One region of the Streptosporangium sp. NPDC023963 genome, then DNA from elsewhere that is predicted to be linked to it. Evidence: predicted binding sites of a transcription regulator. Region 1 holds the regulator's gene; each other region holds the start of a gene.
What was found. Region 1 encodes LexA, which represses DNA repair genes until DNA is damaged. Its sites were predicted from a motif close to TCGAACANNTGTTCGA; they were not measured.

Region 1 (4,634 bases):
ATCCTCTCCCGGCCCGCCACCGCCCTCCCGGACCCCTCCCCCGCGTACGCCGCCGCTCCTCCCCCGCCTCAGGGGACAGGCCCTCCCGGGCCTCAGCGGACGAGGCCCTCGGGGAGGTAGAGCCGGGTCCCCGGCCGGACCGAGGAGCCGGACAGCCCGTTGAGGTCCATGACACGACGGACCGTCGAGCCGGTGTCGGCCTCCTCCGTCAACGCGTCCGCGATCTCCCACAGCGTGTCGCCCGCGTGCACCGTGATCCGGGGAAGGTCCTCGAGGTCCGGCCGCCCGCCCGCCGAGGCCATGTCGATGCGCCCGCCGATCCAGAGCGCCCCCAGGGTGAGGAGCGCGAGCACCGCCACCGCCACGATCCTTCCACGCCTGGTGAGCCGGAGTGGCCGCCGGACGGGCGCCGGACGGGCGACCCCGGGACGGCGGGCCCGCGCCGCGGACGCCGCCGCCGGGCCCGGCGCCCTTCCCGGCCCGGACCCTCCCTCGAGTCCCCGCTCCGGCTCGCGGCCGGGCCTCCACCCCGGCTCGCGGCCGGGTCGTCGTCTCCGCTCACGCCCGGACGGCCGCCCGGGCTCGCGACCGGGCCCCTGCCCGGATTCGCGCCCGGCCAGCCGCTCGGACCCCTGCCCGGACCTCCGCCCAGCCCCCTGCCCGGACCTCCGTCCCGGCTCGCGACCGGCCGCCTGCCCGGATTCGCGCCCGGACACCCGCTCGGCCCTCTGCTCTGCCCCCTGCCCGGACCACTGCCCCGACCCACGGCCGGTACGCGGTCCCGGCGGTGATCCCGGCAGCACCGGCCCCCATACGGATCCCGGCCCGGGCCCCGCCTCGGACCTCCGCGCGGACTCCGACCCCGACCCCGACCCCGACCCCGGCTCCGGCTCCGGTCGCGGGGGCGGCACGAGCCGCAGGCGCGGCGCCTCCGGTGATCGCCGCGCCGCCCGGGATGCCGACGCGGTCCTGGATCGCGGTGTCGTCGTGGTCGGTTTCATGGTGACCCCCATCCCCTCGACCTGGCCGAACACATGTCGAAGAAAGATCGGCGAATCGAACACGATGTCGATCGAACTCCCGTACGATGTTGTACACCACGGCGTCGCCGATTTCGAGGACATTCGAACAATTGTTTGAATATGATCTTCAGCCGAGGTATGGTCGCTGTGCGCGACGCGTTAAATACAGACCGGGAGGCGAGGAGTTCGTATGAGCCAGCACAACGAGAACGGTTCGGCCGCCAGCGACCTGGCGGTGCGAAGGCGTGACTCCCTTGGCCTCACCCCTAGGCAGCGGAAGATCCTTGAGGTGATCCGCGATTCCGTGCAGCAGCGCGGCTACCCGCCGTCCATGCGGGAGATCGGTGAGGCGGTGCAGCTCACCAGCACCTCCAGCGTGTCGCACCAGCTGACGGCGTTGCAGCGCAAGGGCTACCTGCGGCGTGATCCGCACCGCCCCCGCGCCCTGGAGGTCCGCCTTCCCGGCGAGCCCGTGCTGTGGGTGGATCCCGACTCCGGCGAGGACGAGGCCCCGGTCAGCCGCCCGACCGCCGCCTACGTTCCCCTGGTCGGCCGGATCGCCGCCGGTGGTCCCATCCTCGCCGAGGAGAGCATCGAGGACGTCTTCGCCCTGCCCAAGCAGCTTGTCGGCGAGGGCACCCTCTTCCTCCTCCAGGTGACCGGTGACTCGATGATCGAGGCCGCCATCGCCAACGGTGACTGGGTGGTCGTACGCCAGCAGCCGGTCGCCGACAACGGCGACGTGGTCGCGGCGATGATCGACGGCGAGGCCACGGTCAAGACCTTCAAGCGTAGAGACGGCCATGTCTGGCTGGTCCCGCACAACCCCAACTACGACCCGATCCCGGGTGACGAGGCCACCGTGCTCGGCAAGGTCGTCGCGGTCCTCCGCAAGCTCTGACACGAGCGTTCCGGGCGAGCTCCGGACCGTTCTTGCTCCGCGCCCGCTGAGCCCGCCGAGCTCCTCTCCTCGCTGGGCTCTTCTCCGCACCCGCTGAGCGAGGTTCGAAACACGCCGTTCCGACGCGAGTTCCACACCACGCGCCGCAGGACGCGCGACACGCCGGATGGGTGGTGTCCCGACATCGGGACACCACCCATCCGGCGTTTTCAGGGCTTCCCCGCCGCCTACGGGACGATGTTGACCAGCTTGGGCGCGCGGACGATCACCTTTCGCGGCGCCCCGGACAGGAAGGACCGGACCTTCTCCGACTCCAGGGCCAGCGCCTCCAGGTCCGCCTCGGAGATCTCCGGGGAGACCTCCAGCCGGTCTCGCACCTTGCCCGCGACCTGGACGACACAGGTGACCGACTCCTGGACCAGCAGCGCCGGGTCGGCGACCGGCCAGCCCGCGGTGGCTACCGAGGCGGAGTGTCCCAGCCGCTCCCAGCCCTCCTCCGCCGCGTACGGCGCGACCAGGGACAGCATGACCGCCAGGGTCTCGGCGGCCTCCCTGACCGCCGGGTCGGCGGCGCCGGGCCCGGAGTCGATGGCCTTGCGGGCCGCGCTCGTCAGCTCCATCATGCGGGCCACCGCGACGTTGAAGCGGTGGGAGTCGACCAGCCTGGTGACCTCGTCGATGGTGTGGTGGACGACCTTGCGCAGGTTCAGGTCTCCGGCGGTGACATCCACCCCGGGTGCCGAGGCCGCGCCGGCCTCGGCCATCACCCGGAACGCGCGGGCCAGGAACTTCTGCGACGCCGCCGGGGAGACGTCGGCCCAGTCGATGTCCTCCTCGGGCGGTCCGGCGAAGACGACGGTCAGCCTGACCGCGTCGACACCGTAGGCGTCGATCTGCCGGCCCAGGTCGACGCCGTTGCCCAGCGACTTGGACATCGCCTTGCCCTGGTTGATGACCTGCCCCTGGTTCAGCAGGCGGGTGAAGGGCTCGACAAAGTCGATCATCCCCATGTCGTGCAGGACCTTGGTGAAGAACCTGGCGTACAGCAGGTGCAGCACGGCGTGCTCGACGCCGCCGATGTACTGGTCGATCGGACCCCACCTGCGGACGCGCTCGACGTCGAACGGGCCGTCCTCGTACGCCGGGTCGACGTAGCGCAGGAAGTACCACGAGGAGTCGACGAAGGTGTCCATCGTGTCGGTGTCGCGCTTGGCCGGGCCGCCGCACTTGGGACAGGAGACGTTCACCCAGTCCTCGGCCGAGGCCAGCGGGGAGACGCCCTTGGGCGCCAGGGCCTCGCCGCGCATGTCGGGCAGGGTGACGGGCAGCTGGTCGTCGGGGACGGGGACCTCGCCGCAGTCGGCGCAGTGGATGATCGGGATCGGGCAGCCCCAGAAGCGCTGGCGCGACAGCAGCCAGTCGCGCAGCCGGAAGTTGACCGTGAACCGTCCGGTGCCCCGCTCGCTCAGCACCTCGATGATCTTCCGGATCGCCTCGGTCTTGGCCAGGCCGTCCAGCGGGCCGGAGTTGACCATCGCGCCGTCACCGGAGGTGGCGACGCCGGTCTCGCCCGGATCGGCCAGGCCGGTGTGCACGACCACCCGTACCGGCAGGTCGAAGGCGCGGGCGAAGTCCAGGTCGCGCTGGTCGTGCGCGGGCACGGCCATGATGGCGCCGTGGCCGTAGTCGGACAGCACGTAGTCGGCCGCCCAGACCGGCATGCGCTCGCCGTTGACCGGGTTGATCGCGTACCGGCCCAGGAAGACGCCGGTCTTCTCCTTCTCGGTGGACAGCCGGTCGATGTCGGACAGCTTGGAGACCTCGACCCGGTAGGCCTCGAACGCCTCGCGCCGGTCGTCGGTGACGATCTCCTCGGCCAGCGGCGCGTCCGGGGCGACCACGAAGAAGGTGGCGCCGTACAGGGTGTCGGGACGGGTGGTGTAGACGGTGACCGGCTCGTCGCGGCCCTCGATCACGAAGTTGACGTCGGCGCCCTCGGACCGGCCGATCCAGTTGCGCTGCATGGTCAGCACCCGCTCGGACCAGCCGCCCTCCAGCAGGGCCATGTCGTCCAGCAGCCGGTCGGCGTAATCAGTGATCTTGAAATACCACTGGGTCAGCTCGCGGCGGACGACCTCGGCGCCGCAGCGCTCACACTTGCCGTCCTTGACCTGCTCGTTGGCCAGCACGGTCTGGTCGTTCGGGCACCAGTTGACCAGGCCGCCCTTGCGGTAGGCCAGGCCACGCTCGAAGAAGCGGTTGAACAGCCACTGGGTCCACTTGTAGTACGAGGTGTCGCTGGTGTGCAGGCGGCGCGACCAGTCGAAGGAGATCCCGTAGCGCCGGTAGGAGTTGGCCTGGGTCTCGATGTTGGCGTAGGTCCACTCCGCCGGGTGCGCGTTGTGCTTGATCGCGGCGTTCTCGGCGGGCAGGCCGAAGGAGTCCCAGCCGACGGGGTGCAGCACGTTGTAGCCGCGCTGGACCCAGTAGCGGGAGATGACGTCGCCCAGGGCGAACACCTCGGCGTGCCCCATGTGCAGGTCGCCCGAGGGATAGGAGAACATGTCGAGCATGTAGCGCCGCTCGCGCGGGTCGGCGGGGTCGTCGGAGGCCCGGAAGGGGTCCAGTTCCTCCCACCTGCGCTGCCACTTGACCTGCAGGGCCTGCGGGTCATAGTGCTGCTCGTCGCTCTGCATGTCGGCTCGCTCGCT
Region 2 (4,634 bases), on a different contig from region 1:
TCCGCCAGTCCGGCGACTTCTGCGTGGGCGTGGCCGCCTTCCCGTACAAGCACCCCAGGTCGAGTTCGATCGAGTCCGACACCGAGTACTTCGTGCGCAAGTGCCGCGCGGGCGCCGACTACGCGATCACCCAGATGTTCTTCCGCGCCGAGGACTACCTGCGGTTGCGCGACCGGGTGGCGGCCAGCGGCTGTGACACGCCGATCATCCCCGGGATCATGCCCGTCACGCAGATGAGCACCATCGCCAGGTCCGAGCAGCTCTCCGGCGCGCCGTTCCCGCCGGAGGTGGCCGAGAGGTTCGCGGCCGTCGCCGACGATCCGGCCGCCGTGCGCAGCCTCGGCATCGAGCACGCGGCCGAGCTCTGCCAGACCCTGCTCGACGAGGGGGCGCCCGGCATCCACTTCATCACCTTCAACCGCTCCAGCGCGACCCGCGAGGTCTTCCAGGCCCTCGACCACACGCCGAAGGCCGCCCCGCTGCCGGTCTGACGCCGTCGCGCCCCCGCCGCCCCCCGCTCCCGCCGGGGGCACGGCAGCCGGTGGGCGGTCCCCGTCCGGCCGGGCCCCGGTCACCGGGGACCGCCGCGGAGCCGCCCGGCGCGCCCGGCCCGGCCGGGCCGGGCGGCCCGGTTCCCCGGGAGGGGTACGCCGGTGCGGGGCGTCCCGGGAGGGCGGCGTCCCGGCGGGGACCCGTAGCGTCGATCTTGACTTGCTCGGACTTCAGCCCACCCAGGGGCGGCGTCCCGGCGGGGACCCGTAGCTCCGGCCGGTGGCTCAGCCGCCCAGCGGCAGGGTGGTCCCGAGGATCGCGTAGCGCTCGTGCCCGCCGGGGAAGACGAACTGCGTGAGCAGGTCCACGAAGCCGATGTTCCGGTAGAGGTGCCGGGCCGGGGTGGGCCGGTCGCGGGTCGACAGCACGGCGGTGCGCTCCAGGCGGCCCGCGCACATGCCCGTGATCATCGCCCGGCCGATGCCCTTCCCCTGGTAGTCGGGGTGGACGTGGATCTCGGCGAGCTCCAGCGCGTCGCCCAGCCAGCCGCGGGCGCCGCCCTCGCCGTGTTTCTCCACGAGGGCCCGCCTGACCACGTCGTGCCACCACTGGCCGGGAACCCCGTGGAAGCCGTAGGCGATGCCCACCGGTGTGCCGTCGGCCAGCTCGGCGAACAGGCAGGTGAAGGCGGGATGGGTGGCGTGGTTTCCCATGATGAGCCTGCGGCCGGCGATCTGGTCGGCGGGCGGGTTCATCGCCTCGGTGTAGACGTGGAGGACCGCGTCCAGCCGGAGCCTGAACTCGTCGGGTCCGATCCGTCGCAGTCCGATCACGCGTCGCACCCTAGCAGTGCGGACGTGGCGCGGGTCGGCACGAGACGCGGGTGCGCGCCTGGTGGGTGCGGCCTCAGGCGCCGTGGAAGGTCGTCATTCGACCTCGACGGGGACCCCGCCGGTGATGCGGACGAGCTCCTCGAAGGAGGTCGGGAAAACGGTGTGCGGATGGCCGGCGGCGGCCCAGACGACCTCGTGCTTGCCGAGCCAGGTGTCGACCAGGGTCCTGACCGGCGCGGGGTGGCCGATCGGGGCGACGCCGCCGATGACCTGACCGGTGGCCGCCCGCACGAAGGCGGGGTCGGCACGCCGCACCTTCGCCGCGCCCGCCGTCCTGGCGATCAGGTCGGTGTCGACCCGGTGGGCTCCGCTGGTCAGCACCAGGAGCGGCTCGCCGTCGGCGTCGAATATCAGGCTGTTGGCGATGGCGCCGACCTCGCAGCCGAGCTGCGCGGCCGCGGTGGCGGCGGTCGGGGTGGCCTCCGCGAAGACGACGATCTCGCCGGGGACGCCGTGCTCGCGCAGGACGGCGGCGACCTTCTCGATGTTCGGATGCAACTTTTCTGGCACGCGGCCACTCTAAACAGATTGACCGTTGATTGCCGCTTTATAACCGGCGGCCTGCACGGGGAACCCGTGCGCTATGGTCCCTTGACCTGATCCATAGTGATATGAGGAGTTGATTGAAAGTGGGGGTTGGACAGCGGCAGGGAGTGGCCGCGCTGATGACGGCGGGGGCCGTGCTCCTCTCTTCCGCGGGCGTCACCCTTTTCGCGGGCGCCGCCGCGGCCCAGACCTCGGCTTCCCCGGCGGTCTCGGCCGTGGCGGCGACGGGGGCGAGCCCGTTCGTCGCGCCGGGCAAGACGCTCAAGCTCGGCGCGAAGGGCGCCACGGTGAAGGTGCTCCAGACCCGGCTGGCCGAGCTCGGCTACGCCCCGGGCAGGATCGACGGCCGCTACGGCGGGGCGACCCTGGCGGCGGTCTGGGCCTTCCAGAAGGTCAACGGCGTCACGCCGACCAGCACCGTGGCGCGCAGGACCTGGGCCGCCCTGGAGGCCCCGCGGGCGCCGAAGGTGCTCGTGCCCAGCGGGAAGCCGACCCGGGTGGAGGTCAACCTCGCCAAGCAGGTGATGGTCCTCTACGTCGGCGGTGTGGCGAAACTGGTCAGCCACATCTCCTCCGGCAGCGGGATCGCCTACTGCGAGACGGCCACCTGGGAGGGCAGGGCCCAGCGGTTCTGCGGCGACGCCCGCACGCCGACGGGCGACTACAAGACCACCTGGCGCAGGGACGGCTGGCACAAGTCCTACCTGGGCCAGCTCTACAACCCGATCTTCTTCAACGGGGGCATCGCCTTCCACGGCGCGCTGTCGGTGCCGCTGGCGCCCGCCTCCCACGGCTGCGTACGGCTGCCGATGCACGTGGCGGAGGTCCTTCCCGGCCTGCTCGGTACGGGAGTGCCGGTGCACGTCCGGGGCAGGTTCGTCCGGTAGGGCGGCGGAACGGGCGGTCCGGCGGGCGTGACCCCGCCGGTCGTGAACCGGGGCCCCGGGAGATGGTGATCTCCCGGGGCCCTTTCGCGTGCCCGCGCGCACCGATCTCCCGGGTCCGCAGGTGCCCTCACACACCCGAAGATCGAACTTTTGTTCGCCGTTTTACTTGACAGTGTTAGTGATCGAATTTATGTTCGATGTGATGACACGGGGCTCGCGGCTCGTGTCCAAGGGCGGCCGATCCGGTCCACGTCGTCGGCGGAGACGATCGGGCCAGGTCAGGACGGGCGGGGAGAGGGGAAGCTCCTCGTCCGGCCGTCCGGTGGATTTGTCGGTGGGGTCTGCGAGTGTGATACCGCCGGCGAAAACGCCGGAGCCGCTCGCGACCAAGGAGGCTGAAGCACTATGACCCCTCGGCTCGGCGATTCCGGTGGGCCCCGGTTGTCCCCCACGGTGCGGGCACACCTTTCAGACGCGCGCGACTGCCTCGAAGAGGCCGCCGCCGCCCGGACTTCCGCCGCGCGTTACGTCGCGGCCCATCTCGCCGCGCTCAGGGCGGCCGCTGCCGTCCTGGCGGCCCGTCCCCGTCCCATGGAGGGCCGCAGGAGGCGCAGGCTGCGCAGCGCCTGGGAGATGCTGCCCGAGGCCGAGCCCCGCCTGGCCGAGTGGGCACCCTACTTCGAGACGAGCGCGGCCAAGCGGGCCGCCGCCGAGGCGGGCCTGACCCGCACGGTGTCCTCGCGGGACGCCGAGGAGCTCATCTCCGAGGCGGAGCGTTTCGTCACCGCCGTGGAGAAGCTGCTCGGCGTGCCGAGCCAGCCCATGCTCCCCGGCCGGGTCCCCCTGGCCGGTTAGAGCACCGGATCCCCCTAGCCGGTTGGAGCCGGAGCGGCCTCCCACCAGGGGTCGCCGCCCGGGCTCACCGGCGCCGTCCCCGTACGTCTCCGTGCCCGCCGGTCCCCCCGGACGGCACGAGGACGTACGGGGACGTTTTTCGTGCCCCCGTCCCGTCGTGCCGCTCGCCTGTCGTGCTGCCTGTCCGTCGTGCCGCTCGCCTGTCGTGCCGCTCGTCCCGTGGCGCCGCCCGTCCCGGGCCGCCCCCGGGCCGCCCCCGGGCCGTCCTCGCTCCGTCCGTTCTCACGCCGCCGTCGTGGAGTTCTGGCGGGCGGCGCGGTGACGTAGCAGGAGCATGGCGGCGTCGTCGCTCAGCGGCCTGCCCACGTGGTCGAGCAGGTCGGCGCGGAGGGCGTCCAGCGAGCCCTGGGGGTCGTCGCCGTCCAGCAGGTGCGCCCGCTCCAGCAGGGGGTAGAACTCGCCGACCCCGTCGCGCGCCTCGATGACCCCGTCGGTGTAGAAGAGCACCTGGTCGCCCGGCTCGAACGGGATGTGGTGCGGCTGCGGCTCGCTGGCCTTGAGGGCGCTCATGCCCAGCGGGAGCGCCTCGTCCGGCGGGTCGGCGAACCAGATCCCGCCCTCGGCGTCGAGCACCATGGGCGCCGGATGGCCGCAGTTGATGACGGTGATGGTGGAACCGCCGCTGATCTCGGCCAGCACGGCGGTCACGAACTGCTCGCCGGACAGCTCGCGGGTCAGGGCGTTCTCCAGACGCGCCACGACGCCCTGGAGCGTCCTCTCGTCGTGGGCCGCCTCCCGGAAGGCCCCGAGCACCACGGCGGCCGTCTCCACGGCCTCCAGGCCCTTGCCCTGGACGTCCCCCACGATGATCCGCACCCCGTGCGGGGTGGTGACGACCTCGTACAGGTCGCCGCCGATCCTGGCCTCCGCCGTGGCGGAGGTGTACGAGACGGCCACGCCG
Region 3 (4,634 bases), on a different contig from region 1:
CGAACCGGTTTGGGAACGCCCGGCCGGTGGCCATACGCTGAAGGGGCACTTCACCCGCACGGGAAGGACCATCGGTGACCATCGTCCCCACGATCGGCGTCTTCGCGCTGCAAGGAGACGTGCGCGAGCACGTGCGCTCCCTGGAGGCGGTGGGCGCCAGAGCGGTCACCGTACGGCGTCCCCATGAGCTGGAGGCGGTCGACGGCCTCGTCATCCCGGGCGGCGAGTCCACCACGATGTGGAAGCTCGCCGAGACCTTCGAGCTGCTCGAACCGCTCCGGATGCGGATCAAGGCGGGCATGCCCGCCTACGGCTCCTGCGCCGGAATGATCATGCTGGCCGACCGGATCGAGGGCGGGATCGAAGGTCAGCAGACGATCGGCGGCATCGACATGGTCGTCCGCCGCAACGCCTTCGGCCGCCAGGTCGACTCCTTCGAGGCCGACGTCGACTTCGCCGGCCGCGGCGGCATGCGGGCCGTCTTCATCCGCGCGCCCTGGGTGGAATCCGTGGGTTCGGGGGTCGAAGTGCTGGCGCTGGCCGAACCTGGGGATAGGATCGTCGCGGTCCGCCAAGGACCGCTGCTCGCCACGTCCTTCCACCCGGAACTTACCGGGGATGTCGGTGTGCATTCATATTTCGCTGAGATGGTGAGGGAGCTCTAGGCGATGTCCGGCCACTCCAAATGGGCGACGACGAAGCACAAGAAGGCCGCGCTCGACTCCAAGCGCGGCAAGCTGTTCGCCAAGCTCATCAAGAACATCGAGGTCGCGGCCCGGACCGGCGGACCCGATCCGGACGGCAACCCGACGCTGTACGACGCCATCACCAAGGCGCGCAAGAGCTCGGTCCCGATCGACAACATCGAGCGTGCCCGTAAGCGCGGCGGCGGCCTGGAGGCCGGCGGCGCCGACTGGCAGACCATCATGTACGAGGGGTACGCCCCCGGCGGCGTCGCGGTGCTGATCGAGTGCCTCACCGACAACCGCAACCGCGCCGCCTCCGAGGTCCGCGTCGCGCTGACCCGCAACGGCGGCTCGCTGGCCGACCCCGGCTCGGTGTCCTACATGTTCAACCGCAAGGGCGTCGTGCTCGTCCCCAAGGGTGAGCTGGCCGAGGACGACGTGCTGGTCGCGGTCCTCGACGCGGGCGCCGAGGAGGTCAACGACCTGGGCGACCAGTTCGAGGTCGTCTCCGAGGCCACCGACCTCGTCCCGGTCCGCAAGGCCCTGCAGGAGGCCGGCATCGACTACGACTCGGCCGAGTCCGGCTTCATGCCGACGATGAACGTCCCGCTCGACGAGGACGGCGCGCGCAAGGTCTTCAGGCTGATCGACGCCCTCGAGGACAGCGACGACGTGCAGAACGTCTGGGCCAACTTCGACGTCTCCGACGAGGTCATGGAGAAGCTCGACGCGTAGCTCGGGCTGCTCGGTGTGATCTCGTGTGGTCTGCGAGGTTTGTCCGCGTGGTCGAGGGCATATCACGCGGACAATGGGCAATCCTGACCTGATTTTTGCCGTGGCGGGCGTCGCCGCGCTGCTCGCGGCCACGCTGCCGCGGCTCCTCAACCGCCGCCCCTTCTCGCTCCCGCTGGCCTGCCTGCTGGGCGGTCTCCTCCTCTACGCCCTGCCGCTGGAGCTGCCCGATCCCGATCCGGTGGCCCACCGGGCGCTGGTCGAGCACGCCACCGAGATCTGCGTGCTGATCTCGCTCATGGGCGCCGGGCTGGCCATCAACCGGCCCTTCGGGCGGCGCGACTGGTCCTCGACCTGGCGCCTGCTGGGGTGGACGCTCCCGCTGACCGTCCTCGCCGTGGCCGCCGCCGCGTACGGCCTGCTCGGCTGGCCCCTGGCCGCGGCGCTGCTGCTGGGCGCGGTGCTCGCGCCGACCGACCCGGTGCTCGCCTCCGACGTGCAGGTCGGTGAGCCCGTCGACTCGGAGAAGGCCGACGACGAGGTCCGCTTCACCCTCACCTCCGAGGCGGGCCTCAACGACGGCCTGGCCTTCCCTCTGGTGTACGCGGCGATCACGCTGGCCGTTGCCGGGGGTGTCGGCTGGATCGCCGAGTGGACGCTGGTGGACCTGCTCTACCGGTGCGCCGCGGGCGTGGTGTGCGGCCTGCTGATCGGCAAGGGACTGGGGCGGCTGTTCTTCCGCGCCCAGAAGTCCGACCTGCGGCTGGCAGAGCACCGCGACGGCTTCGTGGCGCTGGCCGCGACGTTCCTGGCCTACGGCCTCACCGAGCTGCTGCACGGTTATGGCTTCATCGCGGTGTTCGTGACCGCCTGCACCATCAGGGCGGCCGAGCGCAGCCACGGCTACAACGGGGTGCTGCACGGCTTCATAGAGCAGATCGAGCGGCTGTTCACCGCCTGGCTGATCGTGCTGCTCGGTGGCTTCGTCGCGATGGGCGGCCTGTCCGCGCTCACCTGGCAGGGCGCCGCGGTCGGCCTCCTGCTGCTGCTGGTCATCCGGCCGCTGACCGGCTGGCTCGCCGAACTGGGCGGCAGGGCCGGGCCGCGCGAGCGCGTCGCGACGGCGTTCTTCGGCATCCGCGGCATCGGCTCGCTGTTCTATCTCGCCTACGCCCTCGGTCAGGCCGACTTCGGCGTGCCCGCCGAGGAACTCTGGGCCGTGGTCGCCTTCACCGTGCTGGCCTCCCTGGGGATCCACGGCATCTCGGCCTCGCCGGTGATGAACCGCCTGGACCGGCTGCGCGACAGGAAGAGCGACGAGGACGACGAGGACGCGGAACCCGCCGCCCAGCACCTGTGAGCCCGGGCCCGCCGGCGGCCCCCGCGGCGGGCCGGGGAAGAGCCGTGCGCGGGCCGCTCCCACGCGGTAGAGTCTGCCACCGAACAGGTGTTCGGCGAGCGGAGGCGTGTCGGTGCGGTTGCCCGAGTTGCGGGTGATGGGGGTCGATCCCGGGCTTACCCGATGCGGGCTCGGCGCCGTCGAGGGGCGCCCCGGCGCGCCGCTGAGCCTGGTCAAGGTCGGGGTCGTCCGCACCCCCGCCGACGACGAGATCGGCGCCCGGCTGGTGGCGATCGAGGCGGGCATCGAGCGGTGGCTCGACGAGGTCCGGCCCGACGCGGTGGCCGTGGAGCGGGTCTTCGCCCAGCACAACCTCAGGACCGTGATGGGCACCGCGCAGGCCTCCGCCGTGGCGATCCTGTGCGCGTCCCGCAGGGGCCTGCCGGTCGCGCTGCACACGCCGTCCGAGGTCAAGGCCGCCATCACCGGCAGCGGCACGGCCGACAAGCAGCAGGTCGGCACGATGGTGACCCGCCTGCTGCGGCTGGACGCCATGCCCAAGCCCGCCGACGCCGCCGACGCGCTCGCCCTCGCGATCTGCCACGTGTGGCGGGGCGGGGCCCAGAGCAGGCTGGCCGAGGCCGCCGCGAAGGCGGCGAGCGCCACCACCACCCCCGCCGCCTACTTCCGAGGCCGTGGCAGGGCCGGACACCCGAGAGGAACCGCGAAGTGATCGCCTCGGTGCGAGGGCAGGTGACCGCGATCGCCGCCGACGGTGCGGTCGTCGAGGTCGGCGGGGTGGGAGTCCTGGTGCACTGCACGCCGGGCACGCTGGCGACGCTCAGGGCGGGCGAGGAGGCCAGGCTCGCCACCTCGCTGGTGGTCCGCGAGGAGTCGCTCACCCTGTTCGGCTTCGTCACCGACGACGAGCGCGGCATCTTCGAGATGCTGCAGACGGCGAGCGGGGTCGGCCCCAAGGTCGCCCTGGCGATGCTGGCCGTGCACACCCCCAACGCGCTCCGGGTGGCGGTGGCCTCCGCCGACGTCAAGGCGCTGACCAGGGTCCCCGGGGTGGGTCCGAAGGGCGCCCAGCGGATCATCGTCGACCTCAAGAACAAGCTCGGCACGCCGGAGGAGGCCGTCAACGCGGCCCTCGACGGCCGCGTCGCCGCGCCCGCCTGGCGCGCCCAGGTCCACTCCGGGCTGGTCGGTCTGGGCTACTCGGGGCGGGACGCCGACGAGGCGGTCGCCGTCGTCGAGCCGCAGGCCGACGCCGAGCTGGCCGAGGGCCGCACCCCGCAGGTGGCGGCCCTGCTCAAGGCCGCGCTCCGCGCGCTGAGCGTGCGATGAGGGACGGGCGCGCCGTAGGGGACGTGTGCGGCGAGACGGTGGGCGGGGCCGCCGCGCGGTCCCCGGAGGGCTCCGGCGGTTCCGCCGCACGGCGAGAGGGGGAGGGGCGGCGTGGGTTCCGACCGTGATCTGGTGTCGCCGGACGCCGAGGGCGACGAGAGATACATCGAGGCGGCGCTGCGGCCCAAGCGGCTGGAGGAGTTCATCGGCCAGACGCGGGTGCGCGAGCAGCTGTCGCTGGTGCTGCAGAGCGCGCTGCGGCGCAACCGGCCGCCGGACCACGTGCTGATGAGCGGCGGACCAGGGCTGGGCAAGACGACTCTCTCCATGATCATCGCGACCGAGCTCTCCGTGCCCCTCCGGATCACCTCGGGGCCCGCGCTGGAGCGGGCCGGCGACCTCGCGGCGATCCTGTCGACCCTCTCCGAGGGCGAGGTCCTGTTCATCGACGAGATCCACCGGATGGCCAGGCCCGCCGAGGAGATGCTCTACCTCGCGATGGAGGACTTCCGCGTCGACATCGTGGT

Region 2: AB0F88_RS02455 (SAV_6107 family HEPN domain-containing protein) is a predicted target of LexA. The motif match lies at 2,961-2,976, and genes of this name have one in related genera.
Region 3: ruvC (crossover junction endodeoxyribonuclease RuvC) is a predicted target of LexA. The motif match lies at 2,858-2,873, and genes of this name have one in related genera.

What each region holds. Positions count from the first base shown of each region.
Region 1 covers NZ_JBEZZK010000003.1:605,580-610,213, forward strand. The annotation lists gene AB0F88_RS13930 (LysM peptidoglycan-binding domain-containing protein) at 93-359, opposite strand; gene lexA (transcriptional repressor LexA) at 1,213-1,923, shown strand; gene leuS (leucine--tRNA ligase) at 2,151-4,619, opposite strand.
Region 2 covers NZ_JBEZZK010000001.1:594,954-599,587, reverse strand. The annotation lists gene metF (methylenetetrahydrofolate reductase [NAD(P)H]) at 1-491, shown strand, start outside; gene AB0F88_RS02470 (GNAT family N-acetyltransferase) at 777-1,325, opposite strand; gene AB0F88_RS02465 (YbaK/EbsC family protein) at 1,419-1,895, opposite strand; gene AB0F88_RS02460 (L,D-transpeptidase family protein) at 2,015-2,818, shown strand; gene AB0F88_RS02455 (SAV_6107 family HEPN domain-containing protein) at 3,224-3,673, shown strand; gene AB0F88_RS02450 (PP2C family protein-serine/threonine phosphatase) at 3,956-4,634, opposite strand, start outside.
Region 3 covers NZ_JBEZZK010000001.1:49,812-54,445, reverse strand. The annotation lists gene pdxT (pyridoxal 5'-phosphate synthase glutaminase subunit PdxT) at 75-665, shown strand; gene AB0F88_RS00240 (YebC/PmpR family DNA-binding transcriptional regulator) at 669-1,421, shown strand; gene AB0F88_RS00235 (cation:proton antiporter) at 1,495-2,778, shown strand; gene ruvC (crossover junction endodeoxyribonuclease RuvC) at 2,906-3,490, shown strand; gene ruvA (Holliday junction branch migration protein RuvA) at 3,487-4,107, shown strand; gene ruvB (Holliday junction branch migration DNA helicase RuvB) at 4,219-4,634, shown strand, end outside.